3 regions of the Solibacillus sp. FSL W8-0372 genome follow, and region 1 is predicted to be linked to each of the others. Evidence: riboswitches for the same ligand, from Rfam matches in the RefSeq annotation. Region 1 holds a riboswitch; each other region holds the start of a gene.
The links. A riboswitch is a leader RNA that binds a small molecule or an ion and turns the genes downstream of it on or off. The one in region 1 is predicted to bind S-adenosylmethionine.
Positions count from the first base shown of each region.

Region 2: it holds a riboswitch for S-adenosylmethionine, as region 1 does, so the genes downstream of both, metA (homoserine O-succinyltransferase) here and MKY13_RS15220 (methionine ABC transporter ATP-binding protein) in region 1, are expected to answer to the same signal.
Region 3: it holds a riboswitch for S-adenosylmethionine, as region 1 does, so the genes downstream of both, MKY13_RS18305 (bifunctional homocysteine S-methyltransferase/methylenetetrahydrofolate reductase) here and MKY13_RS15220 (methionine ABC transporter ATP-binding protein) in region 1, are expected to answer to the same signal.

Region 1 is NZ_CP150204.1:2,957,102-2,964,325, forward strand. Features, by position in the region: gene gltB (glutamate synthase large subunit) at 1-348, opposite strand, end outside; gene MKY13_RS15205 (LysR family transcriptional regulator) at 467-1,369, shown strand; gene MKY13_RS15210 (MetQ/NlpA family ABC transporter substrate-binding protein) at 1,444-2,250, opposite strand; gene MKY13_RS15215 (methionine ABC transporter permease) at 2,411-3,079, opposite strand; gene MKY13_RS15220 (methionine ABC transporter ATP-binding protein) at 3,072-4,100, opposite strand; SAM riboswitch class I at 4,258-4,361, opposite strand; gene MKY13_RS15225 (thioredoxin family protein) at 4,423-4,725, opposite strand; gene MKY13_RS15230 (toprim domain-containing protein) at 4,733-5,059, opposite strand; gene gcvH (glycine cleavage system protein GcvH) at 5,152-5,532, opposite strand; gene MKY13_RS15240 (arsenate reductase family protein) at 5,613-5,969, opposite strand; gene MKY13_RS15245 (acyl-CoA dehydrogenase family protein) at 6,270-7,224, opposite strand, start outside.
Region 2 is NZ_CP150204.1:1,761,859-1,769,082, forward strand. Features, by position in the region: gene MKY13_RS08660 (hypothetical protein) at 139-741, shown strand; gene MKY13_RS08665 (hypothetical protein) at 843-1,145, shown strand; SAM riboswitch class I at 1,394-1,502, shown strand; gene metA (homoserine O-succinyltransferase) at 1,693-2,634, shown strand; gene MKY13_RS08675 (ABC transporter ATP-binding protein) at 2,821-3,591, opposite strand; gene MKY13_RS08680 (YitT family protein) at 3,714-4,340, opposite strand; gene MKY13_RS08685 (HesB/YadR/YfhF family protein) at 4,452-4,742, opposite strand; gene plsY (glycerol-3-phosphate 1-O-acyltransferase PlsY) at 4,851-5,453, opposite strand; gene parE (DNA topoisomerase IV subunit B) at 5,763-7,224, shown strand, end outside.
Region 3 is NZ_CP150204.1:3,587,021-3,594,244, reverse strand. Features, by position in the region: gene MKY13_RS18330 (LysR family transcriptional regulator) at 1-642, shown strand, start outside; gene MKY13_RS18325 (tetratricopeptide repeat protein) at 644-1,501, shown strand; gene MKY13_RS18320 (chemotaxis protein) at 1,591-2,082, shown strand; gene MKY13_RS18315 (globin-coupled sensor protein) at 2,396-3,688, shown strand; gene hemG (protoporphyrinogen oxidase) at 3,869-5,254, shown strand; SAM riboswitch class I at 5,351-5,448, shown strand; gene MKY13_RS18305 (bifunctional homocysteine S-methyltransferase/methylenetetrahydrofolate reductase) at 5,558-7,224, shown strand, end outside.

The sequences.
Region 1 (7,224 bases):
AATTAATTCGTTCATTTTTTGTTCAATTTTCTTACGTTCGATTTCATCGTTCGTAAAGAAAATTTGCCCTACACCGTAAGCTCCTTTTTCAGGTAAATTAATTTCCGGACAATTTAATTTAAAGAAGTCGTGTGGAATTTGTACCATTAACCCTGCTCCGTCGCCTGTCTTACCGTCCCCGCCACGTCCAGCACGGTGTTCTAAACGACATAACATTTCTAAACCTTTTTTTACAATCGTATGTGATGGTTTCCCTTTTATGTTAGCGTACATTCCGATACCACACGCGTCATGTTCAAACTGTGGATTATATAAACCTTGTGCTCCTGGCAACTGGTGAAAACTCATATTAATTCCCCCTCATTCTTTCAATAACGTATTTACATTTTAAAGTTTTCGAAATAATATAAACAATATATAGTTTGGATATAAACAATCTATTTTTTAGATGAATGGGGTGGGATTAGTGGAATTAAGACAATTACGTTACTTTGTCGAGGTAGCAGAACGAGAACATATTTCAGAGGCAGCAGAGCATCTACATGTTGCCCAGTCTGCAATCAGCAGGCAAATTGCCAATTTGGAAGAAGAGCTTGGAGCGGCACTTTTCGAGCGTATTGGACGTAACGTCAAACTGACACCGATTGGTAAAACTTTTTTGGAACACAGCATTACTGCACTAAAGGCCATTGACTTTGCTGCTAAACAAGTGGAAGAATACCTAGACCCGGCAAAAGGGGTGATTAAAGTTGGTTTTCCAACTAGTCTAGCAAGCTATGTATTACCATCAGTCATTTCCGCATTCAAAAAAGAATATCCGGATATCGCTTTCCATTTACGCCAAGGTTCTTATAAATATTTAATCGAAGCCGTTAAAAATCGGGAACTTAATTTAGCGTTACTCGGCCCTTTACCCCCTAAAGACGAATCAATCAATACGACGGTTTTATTTAGCGAAAGTATTCATGCATTACTACCCGCAACACATCCATTGGCTAAAAGGGATAAAATTAATTTAGTCGATTTACGAAGTGATCAATTTGTTCTTTTCCCAGAAGGATATATATTAAATAAAGTAGCAGTCGACGCTTGTCGCTCTGTAGGTTTTATGCCAACAATTACTTCTGAAGGAGAAGATATGGATGCTTTAAAAGGACTTGTAGCAGCTGGAATTGGTGTTACGCTTTTACCAGAAAGCTCTTTATACGATTCCACACCTCGTATGACAGTAAAAGTACCTATTGCAATCCCATCCATAAGACGGACAGTCGGCATAATTGCACCATCGACCCGTGACCTCGCCCCATCTGAAAAAGTATTTGTAGATTTTGTGTCTAAATTTTACTCACGTTTAACAAGATTCCAATAAAAAAAGAGATTAGTTGAGAATCCTCTCAGCTAATCTCTTTGCAATGACTGCCTAATTAAGCAACTCCAAGTATTTTATTCACCTGAAACAGGTACTACAGAGCCGCCCCATTCTTCAAGGATAAAGTCTTGAATTTCTTTTGAACGTAATGCTTCTACTAATGCTTTAATCTCTTTAGAATCCTCTTCACCAGAATTCACAGCAATAATGTTTACATATGGTGATTCACTTGACTCGATTGCGATTGAATCTTCCAATGGGTTAATTCCATTATCAATTGCGAAGTTCGAGTTAATTAACACTGCATCGCCTTCTTCATTTTCATACATTTGCACTAATAGTTCTGCTGCAGTGTTTGCATCAAATACAAAGTTTTTCGGATTATCTACAATGTCTTTTGTTTCTGCTTTTGTTTTATCAATACCATCTGCTAATGTAATTAAACCTTGTGTTTCAAGCAATGAAAGCATACGTCCATGGTCTGCTACAGAGTTTGACAGTAAAATTGTCGCCCCTTCAGGAAGCTCTTCTAAAGATTTGTATTTTTTAGAGTAAACACCGATTGGCTCGATGTGAATACCGCCTGCATTTGCAAAGTCATAATCGAAATCTGCTTTTTGAGCTTCGAAATAAGGGATATGTTGGAAGTAGTTAGCGTCGATATCACCGTTTTCTAAATCTTGGTTTGGAAGGACATAATCTGTGTATGTAGCAATCTCCAGCTCAATGCCTTGCTCCTCTAAAATTGGTTTTACTTTTTCTAAGATTACCGCGTGCGGCGTATTTGACGCGCCTACTTTTAATGTATCTTCATCTCCACCACATGCTGCTAATGCTAATACTGAAGCTCCTAAAATAATGCCTGATAATAATTTTTTCATCTGTTTTACCCCTATTCTCTATTTGTAATTTTTAGCCATTATTAACCGAACAATTTTTATATTCTGTAAATTAAATGTATAAACGCGCACTCTTTCAAGATTGCGTTTATTATTGCTCAAAAAACTTTGGCTTATATAATTATGACCTGTAAGTCACGAACTATCGTTTGTCCACTTTTACTGTAATAAAGTCACCAATATATTGAATGATAAATACTACAACTAAAATTAAAACTGTCGCCATAAGCGTGACATCAGTACGATTACGCTGGAATCCATCAAGGAACGCTAAATTCCCTAAGCCGCCTGCACCGATAATACCAGCCATTGCTGTATAGCCTACTAATGCTACTGCTGTTACTGTTATACCGGAAATTAATGCAGGTAAGCTTTCCGGAATTAACACTTTCCAAATAATAGTTGATGTTTTAGCTCCCATTGAACGGGCTGCTTCGATAACACCTTTATCAATTTCTCTTAGTGCGATTAATACCATGCGTGCATAAAATGGTGCCGCACCGATAATAAGTGCTGGTAATGCTGCATTGGCACCACGAATCGTTCCAAGTAAAAACTTTGTAAACGGTATTAATAAAATAATTAATACGATAAATGGAATCGAACGGAAAATATTTACGAGCGACCCAGTCAAAAAGTGAACGACTTTATTTGCCCATAACTGGTTGTCACTTGTTAAAAACAATACAATTCCTATTAGAATTCCGAGGATGAATGTAATGACCGTCGCTACAGCTGTCATATAAACAGTTTCATATGTTGCGTCGAGCATTTTACCCCAGTCAACGTTCGGAAATAATTGATTAAGCATGCTCAATCACCTCCGTTTGAATTTCCTGCATTGTTAAGAAGTTTAATGCCTTCTCTACTTCGTGTTGCTCACCATCGATATGAATAAATAGCGTACCGAATGAACCGGCTGTTGTATTGGATATTTTCCCGTGAACGATATTAACGACTATGTCAAATTGCTTAATCATCTGAGATATTACCGGCTGTTCTGTCGTTGCCTCCGCAAATGTTAATTTGGCAATTTTTCCTGCTGGGTAATTGGCTAAAATTTGCTCTAGTGACGCCTGCATTTCCTGCGTTTCTCCAGAAGCTTGCGAAACGAAATTTTTGGTAATCGGCGCTTGTGGGTGTTGGAAGACCTGCAGAACATCTCCCTGTTCCACTACTTTTCCTGCTTCCATAACAGCCACACGGTTACAGATTTTGCGAATAACATGCATTTCATGTGTAATCAGTACAATTGTTAAGCCGATCTTTTTATTAATATCCAGTAATAGCTCTAAAATAGAATCCGTCGTCTCTGGATCAAGTGCTGAAGTGGCTTCATCACATAGAAGAACTTCCGGGTTGTTCGCTAATGCGCGGGCTATGCCGACACGTTGTTTTTGACCACCTGAAAGTTGTGATGGATAGGCTTTTCCTCTTCCTTTTAGACCTACTAGTTCAATCAGCTCTTCCACTCGTTTGGCACGCTGAGATTTGGAAACACCAGCGATTTCAAGAGGAAATGCAATATTTTCTTCGACTGTGCGCGACCAAAGTAAATTAAAGTGCTGAAATATCATACTAATTTTTTGGCGTGCTTCTCTTAACTTTGCCCCTGATGCTTTAGAAATATCCTGTCCACCTACAATAACTGAACCTGTTGAAGGTTTTTCCAGACCATTTAATAGGCGGATCATTGTACTTTTACCAGCACCACTGTAGCCGATAATACCGTATATTTCTCCTTTTTCAATCGATAAGCTAACATTGTCTACCGCTGTAAGCTCACCGTTTTTTGTGTTATATACTTTCGTGATATTTTGTATATCAATCATGCGTCGTACCCCTTCTCTTGAAATAACCTACCTGTAATTTCAATATAATGTTTTTAGTGTTTTTTTCGCATCTTCGAAAATAAAATTACACCAAAAAAACCTTCCTACTCACGACAAGTAGAAAGGTTTCACATAAAAATTTATACGGTAAACCGTTCTCTCATCTTTCAAAGTTTAAACTTTGTGTGAATTGGCACCTTTGCATAAAATGCTGGTTGCCGGGCTTCATAGGGCACTTCCCTCCACCTCTCTTTATAAGAGCAACGTTATTAAGTTTTATTATTATGTCTGTTACTTTATCATGCTAAAGAGAAGACGTCAATTACTTTTTTAATATTTCATACAAAAATGGTACGGATTTAAATGCATATAACTTTTTTGACACTTTTCCATTGTCAGAAACAATTAAACAAGGTACGCTTTCGATTTTCAAATCGTTGGCCAACCCCTCAATATAATTGATATTTGCCATACCTAGTGGTAAATCTGGTAGTAATTTCTCAACTACTTTCAGCATTCTTTCCGAAAGTTCACAAGTACCGCACATTGGGGTGTATAGGAAAAATGCGGTTTGATCATATTGTTGTATATTTTGTTCCCACTGCTCTCTTGACCATTGTTCCATATTTAAGTCATCCTTCTTTTATTAAAAATTTTGCTTGTATTAATAAGTTCCGTAAAATTAGTTTGGGAGTCTTTTCTACCTCTACATATTCTCGAGGTATAATTAGCTGAGTTACTTCAGGAAATGCCCGGTTCATTAGTTTTCTTAACTTTTCACCATTTTTGTCTGCATCAAACATTGTCACAATTTCATAATGCTCATAGTCTTCTAGTAATTCGATTAAATTGACTTCACTTATTGTTCCATTAGTACAAATTATCGTGACTTCTTCAGCCAATAAAGGAATTAACCTCATTTTATCGGCCCGTCCTTCAACTACAATGCATTTTCCCATAGAGATACGCTTCCTTTCATCAATTACGGCTATCTATACAATAGCAAAAAAACACCAAAACCTTTAACTAATAGGCTTTGGTGTTGAAACATTTATTGTTCAATTAATGCAGTATAAGCATCTGCATCCATTAATTCTTTAACTTCTTCGTCGTTCGTTACTTCAACCGTAATCATCCAAGCTGTACCGTAAGGAGATTCATTTACGTATTCTGGGTTGTCTAAAAGTTCTTCGTTAATCGCAACAACTTTACCTGAGATTGGAGCATAAAGTTCCGAAACAGTTTTAACAGATTCTACACTACCGAATGGCTGATCCTTTGAAACTTCATCGCCTACTTCCGGTAACTCCACAAACACGATGTCCCCTAATTCAGCTTGTGCAAAATCTGTAATTCCGATTGTTGCTTTGCCGTCTTCAACTTTAACCCACTCATGCTCTTTTGAATAAAGTAACTCTTTAGGTGTGCTCATTAAAAAACCTCCAGTTATTATGTAGTACATTCAACTTCATTTTGCCATATTTCGTTCGGAAATACAACGTGAATACCGGTTTATTTCCACGATTCTGAGAAGTCAGACTCCTTAAAACCTAATGTTAATTTTTTGCCATCTGTCACTATTGGACGCTTGATTAACATACCATCTGAAGCTAATAGCTCTAATTGCTCATCATCAGACATCGAAGGCAATTTGTCTTTTAGTTCCAGCTCACGATATTTCATACCTGAAGTATTAAAGAATTTCTTTAAAGGCAACCCACTAGCTTCATAATACGCTTTAAGTTGCTCTTTAGAAGGCGTTTCTTCAACGATGTTAATATTTTCATATTGAATACCATTTTCATCTAGCCATTTCTGTGCTTTTTTGCATGTAGTACATTTTGGGTATTGGATAAATTTCACTGTCATAAAAGAACTCCTCTTTACCATTCATTTTCCCTTATTGTAACGGATATAGAAAAACAAATCAAAATTGGAATTGCATTGCGGGGGTTATATTCTTAATTAATTTTATATTAGAAGATTTGTGATGATATTAGAACATATTGAATGCTTTTTAGAAGAAATCATTCATTTATTTGAAACTTTTAAAGATATTTTAGAAGAAGTGCAACTCTTATTAGAACTTCCGATTTAAATTAGAAAATTCATTTACCTAAAACATAAAAAAATCGGATGCGGGCCCTGCATCCGATTTCATTCTATTTATTATACTACATATTTTTCAGCGTCGATTAATTTCGCTGCTGCTTCACGTTTTTTCGGAATTAAGTTATAAGGGTTGTTGCGCGTTAATTTACGTAATGCCGATAAGATCATACGTGCATCATCACCTTCAACTGAAGCGATTAATGTTTCTTTTGCTTCTTTTTCGATTTCTGCAAATGCTTCCTGGCAGAAAATTTGTGTGTAAAGAATCTTTTGTGCCGCTTTTTCTTCTCCGTCACGCTCAATTGCTTTTTGTGTACGGATTACTGCTGATTCCATTGCATATAATTGGTTCGCAATATTAGCAATGTTAACAAGCACTTCCTGCTCCGCATCTAATTTAGCACCGAAACGTTGTGCTGCAGCACCAGCTGCAAGTACAGCGATTTTCTTCGCGTTTTTCACTAAATATTTTTCTTGCTCTAATGCTTCATTACCGATTTCTTCCGGCATAAGCATTAGTAGTTCATTTTGTAATTCCTGCGCTACTTGTAATAGTGGTAATTCACCTTTTAGCGCTTTTTTCATGAATGTGCCTGGCACGATCATACGGTTAATTTCATTTGTACCTTCGAAAATACGGTTAATACGAGAGTCGCGGTAAATACGCTCTACTTCGTACTCAGCCATAAATCCGTAGCCACCGTGTAATTGAACTGCTTCGTCTGCTACGTAATCCAAAGTTTCAGAACCGAATACTTTTGCGATCGAGCACTCAATAGCATACTCAGCGATCGCTCCAGCTATTGCTTTACCGTCTTTTTGCTCTTCGTCTGATAATTGGTTCAAGCGATCTTCAAAGTAACCAACTGTACGATAGTTTAAAGATTCTGATGCATAAATGTGAGAAGCCATTGATGCAATCTTTTCTTTTGTTAAGTTGAAATCTGATAATTTAGTTTTGAATTGTTGACGTTGGTTTGTATAAGCTACTGCTAATTCAAATGCACGTTTA
Region 2 (7,224 bases), 1.2 Mb from region 1:
ACGTAGCACACTTTTTATTGTTTTTTTTGTGTTTGAGGTATGCTATTATCGTTTGGTAAATTTTGCTGACTCGATAATAAGGAGGGCTAAAGTTGAAAGGCGTTTTTGATATACTAGCGGGGATTTTGGGGGAAGATAATGACAATGGATAACTATGAACTAAGAGAAAAGGTATTAAGAGAGTTGCATGATGGCTTTAGATCTTTCTGGTGTTCTACGAGATGTAAATTGATGGAAGTTTCCTATGACCAAGCTTTTAAGATCATAGGTATTAAGTATTCTTGGGATAAAAAACTAGTTGAAGAGATGAGAGTGTTATTGTCTCAAATTGTACGAAACTTAGAATTTGACTTAGAAATTATGCATTGGGGAGACCCTATACGAAACTACGATGAAAAAGAAATTCTAGAAAGCATAGGTAAGGTTGGTAGTTATAAAGAATTTATTGAAGGACTTGAAAGAGTCCTTCGTGAAGGACTTATAAATGACTTTAACGAAGGCTGGGATTTAGAAGAACAGTTGATGGCTGTAGCCAGAGAGTATCTAACCAACTATTCAAGAAGATTGGATTATAAAGTGAAAAAGATATTTGAAGAAACAGGCAAACTTGAAGATATTAGTCGCATAGTGAACAGTTTTGAAAAAGTTCTTGAAGAGAACTATAAGAGATTTATCAGTAAACAATTAAAGGTTGATTCACCTTATTTCATATATGAGGGAAACGGACAGAAAGAATGCTGAAGAAAGTTTATTACTAACTATTTAAAACAGATAGAACGAGTAGGATGAAGCAATGTCAGGAGACCTGCCCATATAGCTATTAAGAGTAAAGTGTGTTGTGCTTGTTCCCTGTTCCTTATCCCCTAGAAGATAAGCCCACTTTTGTTGATAGAGATGCTTATAACTATATTATTAATGGAACCCACACAACTGCATATTTTGTATTTGCAGTTTTATTTATGATATTTACTAGCATGGCTTTCGACTTTATAATACAAAGTCAATTAGTTGCGGATTATATGTTAGATTATTATAGTGGTGGGAATATAAGAGATAGAAATAATGCAAATGCTGCAATTAGAGAGCTAGTAAAAGTGTTTTATATATTAAAAGAAATGATGATCAACTACAATATCGGAAGTTGAGCAACCTTCAAAAGAGGGTTGTTTTTTTATCGTTAAAATACAATACGTTTCTTTTTTCCAGAAGTATGATTTATTATGGAAATTATTTAGATTTAATAAGAAGTTAAATAATTTATATAAAAGTACTCCTAATTAAATATAATTAAATTATTGAGGTATAAGTGTGGTCATGACAGTATTTGTTTTATATATTTTTTTGAATTATTGCAAAACTTACGCTACCGTGTTACACTAGTGTCAATTTAATAGTCTTATCAAGAGAAGCGGAGGGAACTTGGCCCGTAGATGCTTCAGCAACCTCTAGTATAACTAGAAAGGTGCTACTTCCAGCAAGGCAAAGTCCTTGGCAGATAAGAACGGGTATATTAACCTCTCATTTCTGTTGTGCTGGAATGAGGGGTTTTTTGTTTTTTCAGCAAGTATGAAGGTACTTGCTCCAATAATCAAACCCCTGCGGCTATTATGATTTACTTGAAAGGAAAGAAGCTTGAAATAGCTTTCGTTATGAAACTAAGATTATTTAGAAAGATTAGAGGGGGACAGTGTAATGCCGATTAATATTCCGAAACATTTACCGGCCGGTGAGCTACTGAGAAAAGAGAAAATTTTCGTTATGGAGGAAGACCGGGCGAAAACTCAGCAAATTCGACCTTTGAATATTTTAGTGTTCAATTTAATGCCGGAAAAAGAAAAAACCGAGCTCCAATTATTGCGTTTACTCGGAAATACACCACTACAGGTAGATGTGACATTTTTAAATACCGCTACATATGAATCAAAAAATGTTTCCAAATCACATTTAGATACGTTCTATCAAACATTCGATGAAATTAAACACCGCCGATATGATGGTTTGATTATCACAGGTGCACCGGTAGAGAAAATGCAATTTGAAGATGTTGGATACTGGAAGGAAATTACCGATGTAATGGATTGGGCCGATCAAAATGTTACATCAATTATGTATATATGTTGGGGAGCACAAGCTGCACTGTATCATCATTTCGGTATCGGGAAATTTGAGCTGCCTAAAAAATGCTCCGGCGTCTATTCACATGTGATTACCGATTTAACGGTCGATTTAGTACGAGGCTTCAGTGATGAATATGTTGCGCCTCATTCACGTCATACATCTGTCTCGATTGACGAAGTCCGTGCGCACCCAGATTTGCGTCTGCTCAGCTATTCGGACGATGCGGGGGTATTTATCGTTCAATCAAAAAACAATAAGCACATCATGATTACAGGCCATTTAGAGTATGATGCGACGACTCTATCGGACGAATATTTCCGAGATGTTGAAAAGGATCCAGAAAATACGGAAGTTCCAATTAATTACTTCCCAAATAATGACCCGCAAAATGCTCCAAAAAATGTATGGCGTGCCCATTCACATCTATTGTTCTACAACTGGTTAAACTATTACGTATACCAAGAAACACCTTATGAATGGCACTTTGTTGAGGAAAATATCGAATATCATATTTAAAAAAATGGCTAGGAAAGAAATAAAAAATTGATTGGAATGGAGGGAGACTCCAGCGGGAAAAGCAAAATTTTTTGCGACGAGTAACCGCAGGAGCACGGACGCCTGAGACTACAGGCTCAGGCCGTGCCCGCGGAAAGCGTCCCGGAATGGAAATCAATTTTTGGGTTATAGCTCAGCCGCTCACTTCTATTTCACTGCAATCCATGCACGTTCTTGTTGTATTTGCAAACTTACTTCACGGCCAAAAAAATCACTTAGCAATTGTTCATTCAATATAACTTCGCGAGTATCTGCAGCTACGCTTTCACCATCTTTCATTAACAGTACATGGCTGAAACAAGGCAAAATTTCTTCTACATGGTGCGTTACATAAATAAGTGTAGGGCAGTGATTGCCTTGTGCTATTTGCTCAATCTTTTGCAGTAAGTTTTCCCGCTCTATAAGATCGAGTCCGCCGCATGGTTCATCCAATATTAATATTTCTGGTTCTGCCATTAAAGCACGTGCAATTTGTACACGTTGTCGTTCACCTTGCGATAAATGCTCAAAAGATTTATTCGCCAAATGATCGCAGTGAAACTGTCTCATAAAGGATAGTGCCTGCTCAATTTCTGTATCGGACACGTCATTAAATAGACGGAGCGCACCGAATTTTCCGCTAAGCACAATTTCAATGGCATTATCCTGCCAGTTGAAGCTGTCAATCATTGCATTGCTTACCCAGCCGATGCGTGTTCGGAGAGTAGGGATATATGTATTGCCGAAAGTTTCACCTAGTACTTGCACTTTACCATTGTTCGGCCAAATATAGCCGTTGATTACTTTTAACAAGGTTGTTTTTCCTGAACCGTTCAAGCCTAAAATGGCCCAATGCTGTCCTTTTTGTACATGCCAGTCTAAATTATTCAAAATTACTTTTTCATTGCGGTAAAGATGGACATTTTCGATTTTTATCATAAAAAACACCTCCAATTACTACTATGCTTGATTTATTCAAATTCTGAAAGTATTTTTTGAATATTGTCACAATTGTTTATAAAAAAAGAAAGCAAACTTAATAAGTTCGCTTTCATCACAATTTAAATTACGGCGCTTTCTACACCTGCTGCACGGTAAAACAGTTTTTCATTCCATTTTAAAGCCCACTGAACAACGGGCCCTAAGCCGAATGCCATAATTACTGTTCCTACGCCAACAGGACCGCCTAATAGGAAGCCAATAACAGCAACTGATACTTCCATTGTCGTACGTGCACGGTTCACGCTCCAGCCTAAACGACGGACTAATAATAGCATTAATGTATCGCGTGGTCCGACACCGAGGTTAGCTACCATATACATGCCACAACCGATACCTAGTAATACAATTCCCACGACAAACGATAAAGTTTGTTCCAAAAGGTTGTGAGCATGAGGTAGCACATACAAAAAGATATCAATAAAAATACCTGTTAAAAACATATCTAAATAAGTACCTATTTTCGGTAATCTTTTAGATAACATCGAGTCAATCGCTAAAATAAGTAACCCGATAATGATGGACCAAGTCCCGATTGTTAATCCGAGATTTTTATAAAGTCCTATATGGAGCACGTCCCATGAACCTACTCCAATTGTTTGTCCTTTAATCGTTAAGGCAACACCTAATGATAAAACGATAATACCTGCGATAAAAAATAGGCAGCGCCAATAAAATCCTTGTTTCACGTTCAATTGTAATCCCTCTTCTTGTAGTCAATATCATCTTTACACATTATAGCGATTACAAGGGTGAAAAACGGATTTACAATATATTTAAAATATTATTACTTTTTAAGGCTATTTTTCATAGGAATAGCGTAACTCGTCCATTGACTCGTCGACGTCTACAATTAGATTGTGGTGATTAAAAAACCATTCATCTGACTTTTCAATAAAGAAGTGTACATTCTCTATAACAGTTTCTATCCCTATTTCATGTGGCTCCTCACGTGTCATTCCTAACGAAAAGCCTTCATGAAAGGGAGATGAGCCGCCATAGCGTGCGTAAAAGCGAATATAGTCCCCATGTTCTATTTCCATTTCTTCTTTAAACCATTCGACTGCTTTTTCTGTTAATTTAATTTCCATACAATTCACCTCTATAGTCATTATGCAGGAAATGAAAAAAACTTACAAAGCCCGCGCCTGCTTAAATGAACCAAAAAAGGCTGAAAGTATAACCCTTCAGCCTGGATGTTAAAAACCTTTAATTTTTGGTTCAGTTCCGTTTTTAATGCGTATAATATTCTCTCGGTGACGATAAAAGATAAAGGAAGCTAAAATTGCTACTAAAATAAAGAGGGCATATTCACCTGTAACAATCCAATTAATCGTTACATAGATGATCGCCACTGTAGAAGCAATCATTGACGTTAAGCTCACCATTTTTGTTGTCTTTAATGAAATAATAAATACAATAAGTAAAACAATGAATAATGGCAAATTATAGCCTAAAATGATACCTGCACTTGTAGCTACGGCCTTACCGCCGCGGAAGCTAGCGAATATCGGGAACATATGCCCCGCAGCTGCAACGATACCAAGAATAAGCGGATGAACAGTGCTATCACTGAAAACAGCTAACAGTGGCAACAAAACGGCTGCTGTTCCTTTAAAAATATCAATTAGTAGGACAGCAATTCCAGGTTTTTTACCTAGAACTCTAAATGTATTCGTAGTGCCTAAATTTCCGCTGCCTTGCTTACGGATATCTGTTTTATAAAAAATTTTCCCTATCCATAATGCAGATGGGATGGAACCGATTAAATAAGCACAAATAATTATTAAAGCGTTGATCAAGAAGTTGTGCTCCTTTCAAATATCAGAATTATTAGTTGGTACTAATAGTATGTTATGAATATTCTACAATGTTTTTTAATAGAAGGAAAGAGGTATTATTTTTTCGCAATTTTATGAAGTAAACAGGAAAAAAGTTACATTTGTACATCAACTATTAAAGGATAGGCTTTTAAACGTCGGTTTTTGATGATACAATTAGTCTTTGCAAAGCCTAAAAAAGTACGCTCAAACATTGACATCATGCATATTTGAAAGTACGATTAGGTAGTAAATAGAACGTTTGTTTGTATTTTTTGGAGGGGATTGCATTTGGTTAAAAATCAATCAGGCATGTCTTATAATGAAGATGCCATTCAAGTATTAGAAGGTTTAGAAGCCGTACGTAAAAGACCAGGGATGTATATTGGTTCTACAGATAGTCGAGGTCTTCACCACTTAGTGTATGAAATTGTAGATAACGCAGTGGATGAAGCGCTTGCTGGATTTGGTAATCATATCATCGTGAAGATTCATGAAGATAATAGTATTAGCGTACGAGACCATGGTCGTGGTATGCCTACAGGTATGCATAAAATGGGTAAGCCAACTCCGGAAATTATTTTTACAGTACTCCATGCAGGTGGTAAATTTGGACAAGGCGGCTATAAAACGAGTGGTGGTTTACATGGTGTAGGTTCATCAGTCGTAAATGCGTTGTCCACATTTTTAGAAGTGACAATTTACCGTGACGGGCAAATCTATCGTCAACGCTTCGAACAGGGCGGTAAACCGGCAACATCACTTGATATGATTGGAAATACAAAGGAAACAGGTACATTAGTGCACTTCCTGCCTGATTCATCGATTTTCTCAGCTACAAAGTATAATTACGACACGCTGGCAGAGCGCCTGCGAGAATCAGCATTTTTATTAAAAGGTTTAAAAATAGAATTGATCGATGAGCGTGTTGAAGGACAACATGAAGTGTTCTTCTATGAAAATGGTATTGAAGCATTTGTTGCTTACTTAAATGAAGAAAAAGATGTTCTGCATCCTGTTAAATATGTGGAAGGTATACTTCAGGAAATTGAAGTGGAATTTGCCCTGCAATTTAATGACGGCTATTCCGAAACGATTCTTTCATTCGTAAACAATGTTCGTACTCGAGATGGTGGAACACATGAAACAGGTGCGAAGTCTGCTTTAACACGGGTGTTTAATGAATATGCAAGAAAAATTGGTCTATTAAAAGAAAAAGATAAAAACTTGGAGGGCGTTGACATTCGCGAAGGTTTAACTGCGATTGTTTCAGTACGTATTCCAGAGAATTTGCTCCAGTTTGAAGGTCAGACGAAAGGCAAACTCGGTACATCCGAGGCGCGTTATGTCGTTGATACAGTGGTTTCTGAAAAGTTATTGTATGTACTGGAGGAAAATGCAGAGCTTTCGGCATCTTTAGTTCGAAAGGCGATTCGTGCACACCAAGTTCGTGAAGCAGCCCGTAAAGCACGTGATGACGCAAGAAACGGGAAAAAGAAAAAGTCGAGTACATTGCTATCAGGTAAGTTAACACCTGCACAATCGAAAAATGCAGCAAGAAACGAGCTGTATTTAGTAGAGGGTGATTCTGCCGGCGGTTCTGCGAAACAAGGTCGGGATCGTACATTCCAAGCTATTTTGCCTTTACGTGGTAAAGTTATCAATACCGAAAAGGCTAAGCTGCAGGACATTATGAAAAACGAGGAAATCGCTACGATTATCCATACAATTGGTGCGGGTGTCGGCGCGGATT
Region 3 (7,224 bases), 630 kb from region 1:
GAAGATATTATTAAGCCAGGTTCAGGAGAAGTATCATTTGGTTTTATTCATACACTCGGTATGGAAGTAGTTCCCGAATTAATCGCTTCAACAAGCTCGGCTTTTCCAAATATGCATTTTTCTTTAACACAGGCTACTTCACTAAATTTAATGAAAAGACTAGAAGAAGGGGCCATTGATTTGTGCCTATCTCAAAAAATAGAATCAAAGGTAATTGAAATAGAAACTGAGGAATTATTTGTGGAGGAACTTTTCGTAATTGTTCCGACAACACATCCATTAGCTATGCAGGAATCCGTAAAACTAGATGAAGTAAAAAATGAACCATTTATCGCAATAAAAAAAGGCAACTCGCTACGACAGTTAGTCGATGAATTTTTTTTAGATGCGGGAATTGAACTTAATACAACATTTGCTGCTGAAGAAATGCATACTGTGGCGGGATTTGTAGGCGCGGGGATGGGTATTTCCCTCATTCCAAATATTAAAGGGCTTGACCATTATAAGGTAAAGAGGTTAAAGGTAGAGCCTCCATGCTATCGTTCTGTTGGTGTTTCTTGGGCGAAAAACCGATATCTCCCGCCTGCTGTTGTTGAATTCAGACAATATTTATTAGATTATTTTCAGCAAAGGGAAGTTTAAAATGATGGACAAGTATGCAAAATTTTTAGTGTGGCTTAAGGAACGGGAAGTAGACAATTTAGCGATTTGGTTACAGGAATTCGAGTTAGCGGAAAAAGGTAGCGAAAAAGCAATTATCAATATTGCTTTATTATATAAACAATATGGTAATTTTGGTGAAATGTACGATTTACTCAATGAGATGAGTGAACGAAAAAATTCAGAGGCGATGTATGAGCTAGCGAACTGTTATATTGAAGGCCTTGGTGGAAAAGGCAGTGAGCATCAAGCTTTATCCTTGTATAAAAGTGCTGCACAATTAGGTCACCGTGATGCAATGAATAATTTGGCTGATATGTATTTCAATGGTGAAGCTACAGAAGTCGACGAGAAAAAAGCATTTTTTTGGTTTGAAAAAGCAGCGGAGCTTGGTGTACCAGAAGCGATGTATACACTGGGAATTATGTATGAGCAAGGTTTGGGAACCAAATGTAATGCATCCAAAGCTTTGGACTATTATAAGCGCAGTGCTGCTCTTCAATATGTAGAGGCTAAATATCGGCTAGGTATGATTTTCTATTCAGGGGAACTTAACCAGCAGCAGAACGATAGAGAAGCAATCAACTGGTTTAGACAAGCGGGCGAGCATTTCCATGTCGATGCAATTTATAACTTAGGTTACTGCTATGAGCATGGTCATGGCGTCATGCAGGATGTAGACAGAGCCATGGCTTATTACAAGCAGGCCAGTATACTAGGCGATATCGAAGCTACAAAAAGGGTAGTAGACTATTATGAAAAAGCAAATTCTATAGAAGCTACTAAGTGGCATGAAAAATTGAAAAGCCTTGAAAACCTTAACGAATTGGATGGAATTTAGTTATACTTCTTAGTAATTTTTATGTTTAATTTTCCAGTAAACTTGGGAATATAGCCAATAAGGGGAAAGTGATAAGGAGGGAAATTTTTATGTTCATGTTTGCCGTACCGCATATCTCTTCTAATGACAGTGAAGATGTTATTCAAAAACTACAGCAAATTCTATTGGAGCAACGAGAAAACTTAACAACGCTTTGTACAATTGTTGAATATTTAAGGGAATATGTCCAAACTGGATTAGACAATAAAGATGTCATTAAATATAATCAAAGAATCCAAATGATGACGTATAAACAAACAGATCGTTATAATGAGATTGATCATCTCATTAATAAAAATATTATCGAAATAAAAAAAGGTAAAACTACTGATAAAACGGCTTTAACATTTGGAAAAGAAGTAAGGAAAATTGAATCGGGTTTCCGAACGTTAAAACTTTTCACATGTGATGTTATTAATATGTTGGATTCCAATAAACATATCGAAAATCGTAGTTTAGAACGCATCCGTTATTTTGATAAACGTTCGGCTTCGTTGGAAGCGGAGATTATTGCACTGACACAGGAACTATCTTTTAAATAAGATGACTCAGTGCCATCGACTAAGATTAATTGAAAATGAGAAGCAATCCTAACAAGAATTATTAGAATAGGATTGCTTTTTTTGTAATTATTTGGTAAATTATACAAAATAGCAAAAAGTAATATATTAAATTATAGCTTTGTTTTTTTAAACATAAATTTCTTATAATGACTATTTATATCCTGCTCTTATCTTAATGAACTAAGGCTTTTGAGTGGGGAAAAGTTCAATAAGGAAAACCCTATAAAATTACACTATTTCAGTTTTCGTATTTAGGCGAAAGAAAATTCAAAAAGGGTGAGACAGGAAACATATGTTTTTTAAGAAGAGGGATAGAGAGAGTCATGAAGATTTACCATTACATTTAGAGGTAATGTTAGCGTATATATCTGATAAAGAACTAAGGACACAAGTTCAAATGTTGGATTTGACCGAGGAAGATTTGAAATATTTAAAAGTAATGAAACCATATGTTGATGATAACATTGAATATATTGTAGACAACTTTTATAAAAAGCTAGGTTTGGAAAGTAGTTTAGTTGAAATAATTAATAAGCATAGCTCAATTGACCGTTTGAAAGGTACTTTGAAAATACATATTTGTGAAATGTTTAGTGGAATTATTGACGATTCATATTTTGAGAAACGGAAAAAAATTGCGCGTATCCATGTACATATTGGTTTAAAAACGAAATGGTATATGACGGCCTTCTCAAATCTGTTAATAGATTTTACTCATTTAGTAATAAGGCATATTAATAAAGACGAGCAACGTTTTCTTACGCTTGCAGCCATATCGAAAATATTAAACTTGGAGCAGCAAGTCGTTTTAGAAGAGTATGAAGCAGTAGTGGAAAGTAAGGAAGAAAAGCTAGTAGAAGAAAAACGCAAAATAGGAAACTCTATTATTGAGTCTTCCTCTAATTTAGCGGCCATGTCTGAGCAAACAAATGCATCGTTCCAACAGTTAACTGCACAATCCATGGTTATAGTCTCCCATTCGAAAAAAGCGAGTGATATTTCATCAGTGGCTACAGAACAGGCAAATCAAGGGAAAGTTCAAGTACGCAACCAATCAGAAAGTATGAACGCAATAAATCAATCAGTAGCAATGATTTCATCAGAAATCGATAAACTAGCCGACATATCAAAAGAGATGGAATCTACGATGGGTATAGTAACAAGCATTGCGAATCAAACCAATTTATTGGCGTTAAATGCAGCGATAGAAGCAGCCCGTGCCGGCGAAGCTGGAAAAGGCTTTGGTGTTGTAGCGGGTGAAGTGCGGAAACTATCGGAGCAGACGAAAAATTCAGCATTAAATGTAGAAGTATTGCTTCAAAATACGGATAGCCGTACGACAAAGCTGCTCGAGTCATTGAAGGAAATAAAATCGGTTTTACTTGTCGGGGAAGAAAGTATGAAATCTACTGAAGTTCAGTTTAATGCCATTGTTGATTCAATGGTTGAAACGAAAAAGCAAAATGATTTAGTTGAGCAAGAGATGGAACTAATTGGAGAAGTTATTGTAGAACTTGCGGGTGCCTTTGATGAAGTAACAAATTCAGCAGATACATTGGCGCAAATTTCAAAGGACTTAGAATAAAGTAAATGAATGCTATGCGAAAGGATCTAAACCTTTTCGTATAGCTTTTTTGCTTTAAATAATAGCTAATGAATAGGCTCAACATTAAATTTCAAAAATTGTTTGATCTGTCTGTCCATATCTCTTGTAAAAAAGATTATACTAAGAGAAGAAATAGCGAACGAAATAGGAGAGAACAACATGAAAACAGTAGTAGTTGTAGGTGGCGGAATTACTGGATTATGTACAATGCATTATTTGAAAAATCAAATGCACGAAAAGAATATCGAAGCACGATTAGTATTAATCGAAAAAAATCCTTATTTAGGTGGAAAAATACATTCCGTACATGAAGGAGGGTTTATTATGGAAACCGGCGCGGATTCCATTGTTGCCCGCCATCCGAATGTGTTAGAGCTTGTGAAGGAACTTAACTTTGAATCGAAGCTTGTTTATAACGAAACAGGCATTTCCTACATTCATACTAATAATGAGCTACATGCTATTCCCGCGGGGTCTACATTCGGGATTCCGATGAGCGTGGAATCACTTATGTCGAGCACGTTAATTTCAGAAGAAGGAAAGAAAAGAGCATTACAGGATATAGACATTCCAAATACAGATTTTACGAAGGAAAGTTCCATTGGTGCATTTTTGGAATATTTTTTAGGTGAAGAAATTGTGCGAAAACAAATTGCTCCTGTATTGGCAGGGGTATATTCGGGAGATTTATACCAGCTGAGCTTAGCGTCAACGCTACCGTATTTAGTTGATTATAAAAATAATTATGGATCGATTATGAAAGGCTTTGAAGCTAATCGCGAGCAGTTTGAAAAAGCAGCGGATAAGAAATTTATATCTTTCGAAAAAGGTTTATCTTCATTAATTGACCACCTTGAAGAGCAATTGCCGGAAGTGGAATTCATAAAAAAAGCTGCAACTGAGCAAATACAAAAAGTAGGGGAACAGTATAAAGTTGTATTAGAAGACGAAACGATTATAGCGGATATTGTGGTCCTTGCTGTACCGAATAATACAGTACGTACTTTATTGCAAGATGACAAATTGGATAGACAGTTAGAAAAGTTTACAACAGCATCTGCATTAACGATGTATGTTGGCTTTGATGTACCGGATAGTGTTTTACCGGCAGATGGTACAGGTTTCATCGTTTCCCATAATAGTGATTTAGTGTGTAATGCATCTACTTGGACAAGTCGTAAATGGAAGCATACTTCAGCAGAAGGGAATCTGCTCGTTCGTTTATTTTATAAAAATATTAATCCGCGTTATGAAGAACTGGCAGCCATGTCAGATGAAGAGTTGGAGAAAGTCGCAATGGAGGATATTCGTTTAAGTTTGGGTATTGAAGCGAAACCAACCGTCGTAAATGTAACGAAATGGATTAATCAGATGCCCCGCTATGATTTAGCGCATAATGAAGCGTTATCTAAAGTTGTGGACTATTTAGAAGTGCACTATCCGAACCTGCTTTTAGCTGGATGTTCGTACTTTGGGGTAGGGATCGGCGCTTGTATTCAAAACGGTAAAAAAACGGCGGAACAAATTATTGCACGAATTATGTAAAGAAATACTTTATTAGGCTAAAGGGTATTGACGTCTTATTTAGATAACGATATGATAGCTTAAATAATTTTAAATTTTTTGAAAAATTCATAAAATTTCTTATCGAGAGAAGTTGAGGGACTGGCCCGTTGAAACTTCAGCAACCAACATTATGTCAGGTGCTAAATCCAGTGGCGATAGCCAGAAGATGAGAAGGGATTAAGTTGACGACTGACAACTATCAAGCCTTCTTTTGCTTAGTGAAAGAAGGCTTTTTTGTATTAAAAATATACTGAAAATACTGTGAATAATGGAGTGAAATAATTGGGTTTATTACAAGATTTAAAAACACGCGTTTTAACGGCGGACGGAGCAATTGGAACTTTACTTTATTCTTATGGGTTGGATTACTGCCATGAGGAAATGAATATTGCACGACCTGAAATTATCGAGAAAATTCATAGTGAATATATTGCTGTAGGTGCAGATATTATTCAAACAAATACATATGGAGCGAATGCGATTAAGTTAGCTCGATATGGTTTTGAAAATCGAGTAAAAGAATTTAACGAAGCTGCGCTGAAGATTGCGAAGCGTGCAGCTGCTCCGGGAGGGCAGTATGTTCTGGCAACAATCGGAGGTATTCGAGGGATTCGAAAAAGTGATGCAACATTAGATGAAATCTTAACTGCCTTTCAAGAGCAAGTGGAAGTATTACTAGCTGGCGAACCGGATGGATTCTTATTGGAAACGTATTACGATTTTGAAGAATTATCGCATTGTGTCCACCTATTACGTTCAATGACCGATTTACCGATCATTGCTCAAGTGACAATGCAGGAACCAGGTGTTCTTCAAAATTTAATGTCTTTAAATGAAGCATTTCATGATTTGGAAAGGTTAGGTGCAGATATTGTTGGGAGTAACTGCCGGTTAGGTCCTTTCCATACAATTCAAGCGTTTGAAGGAGTCAACTTACCGAACAAGGCTTTTTTATCAGCTTACCCGAATGCTTCGTTATTAGATATTGAAGATGGTCGTGTTGTCTATGAATCAGAAACGGATTATTTCGCACGTGCGGCCGTTGAACTCGTAAATCAAGGTGTCCGTTTAATTGGCGGTTGTTGTGGGACGACACCGAAGCATATTGCGGCGGTAAAACAACGTCTGGCGAATATGCAACCAATTGAAACGAAAGAAGAAAAACCAGGGCATACACAATTTGTCCGTATTCCGGAGCCACGTAAGCAAGAGCCGCTCCATGAAAAAGCAAAACGTGAACGTTCTGTTATTGTGGAACTTGATACACCGCGTCATCTGGAAATTGACGGGTTTGTCGAAGGAGCAAAACAACTGGCAAAAGCGGGAGCCGATGTCATTATGATGGCGGATAACTCACTTGCATCCCCGCGCATCAGTAATATCGCAATGGCTGCGATTTTAAAAGAGCATGGAATTCGTTCATTGCCGCATTTAACGTGCCGTGACCGCAATTTAATTGGGCTCCAGTCACATTTAATGGGACTTGATGCGCTGGAACTTCACGATATTTTAGTCATCACTGGGGACCCGACAAAAGTGGGGGATTTCCCGGGGGCGACGAGCGTTTATGATGTTTCGTCAATGGAGCTTATTTCACTTATTAAGCAGCTAAATAAAGGCAGCTCTTTTACTGGGAAATCGCTGCGAAAACAGGCGGATTTTTCTGTGGCTGCTGCCTTTAATCCGAATGTCCGTGTATTGGACCGTGCTGTAGCTCGTTTAGAGAAGAAAATCGAGCATGGTGCAGATTACTTTATTTCACAGCCGGTTTATACGAAAGAAAAGATTATCGAAATCTACGAGGCAACAAAGCATTTGGAAACACCGATTTATATCGGGATTATGCCACTTACATCTTCACGCAGCGCGGAATTTTTACATCATGAAGTACCAGGCATTAAATTGTCCGATGAAGTACTTGCGCGCATGGCTGCTTGCGGGGATGACAA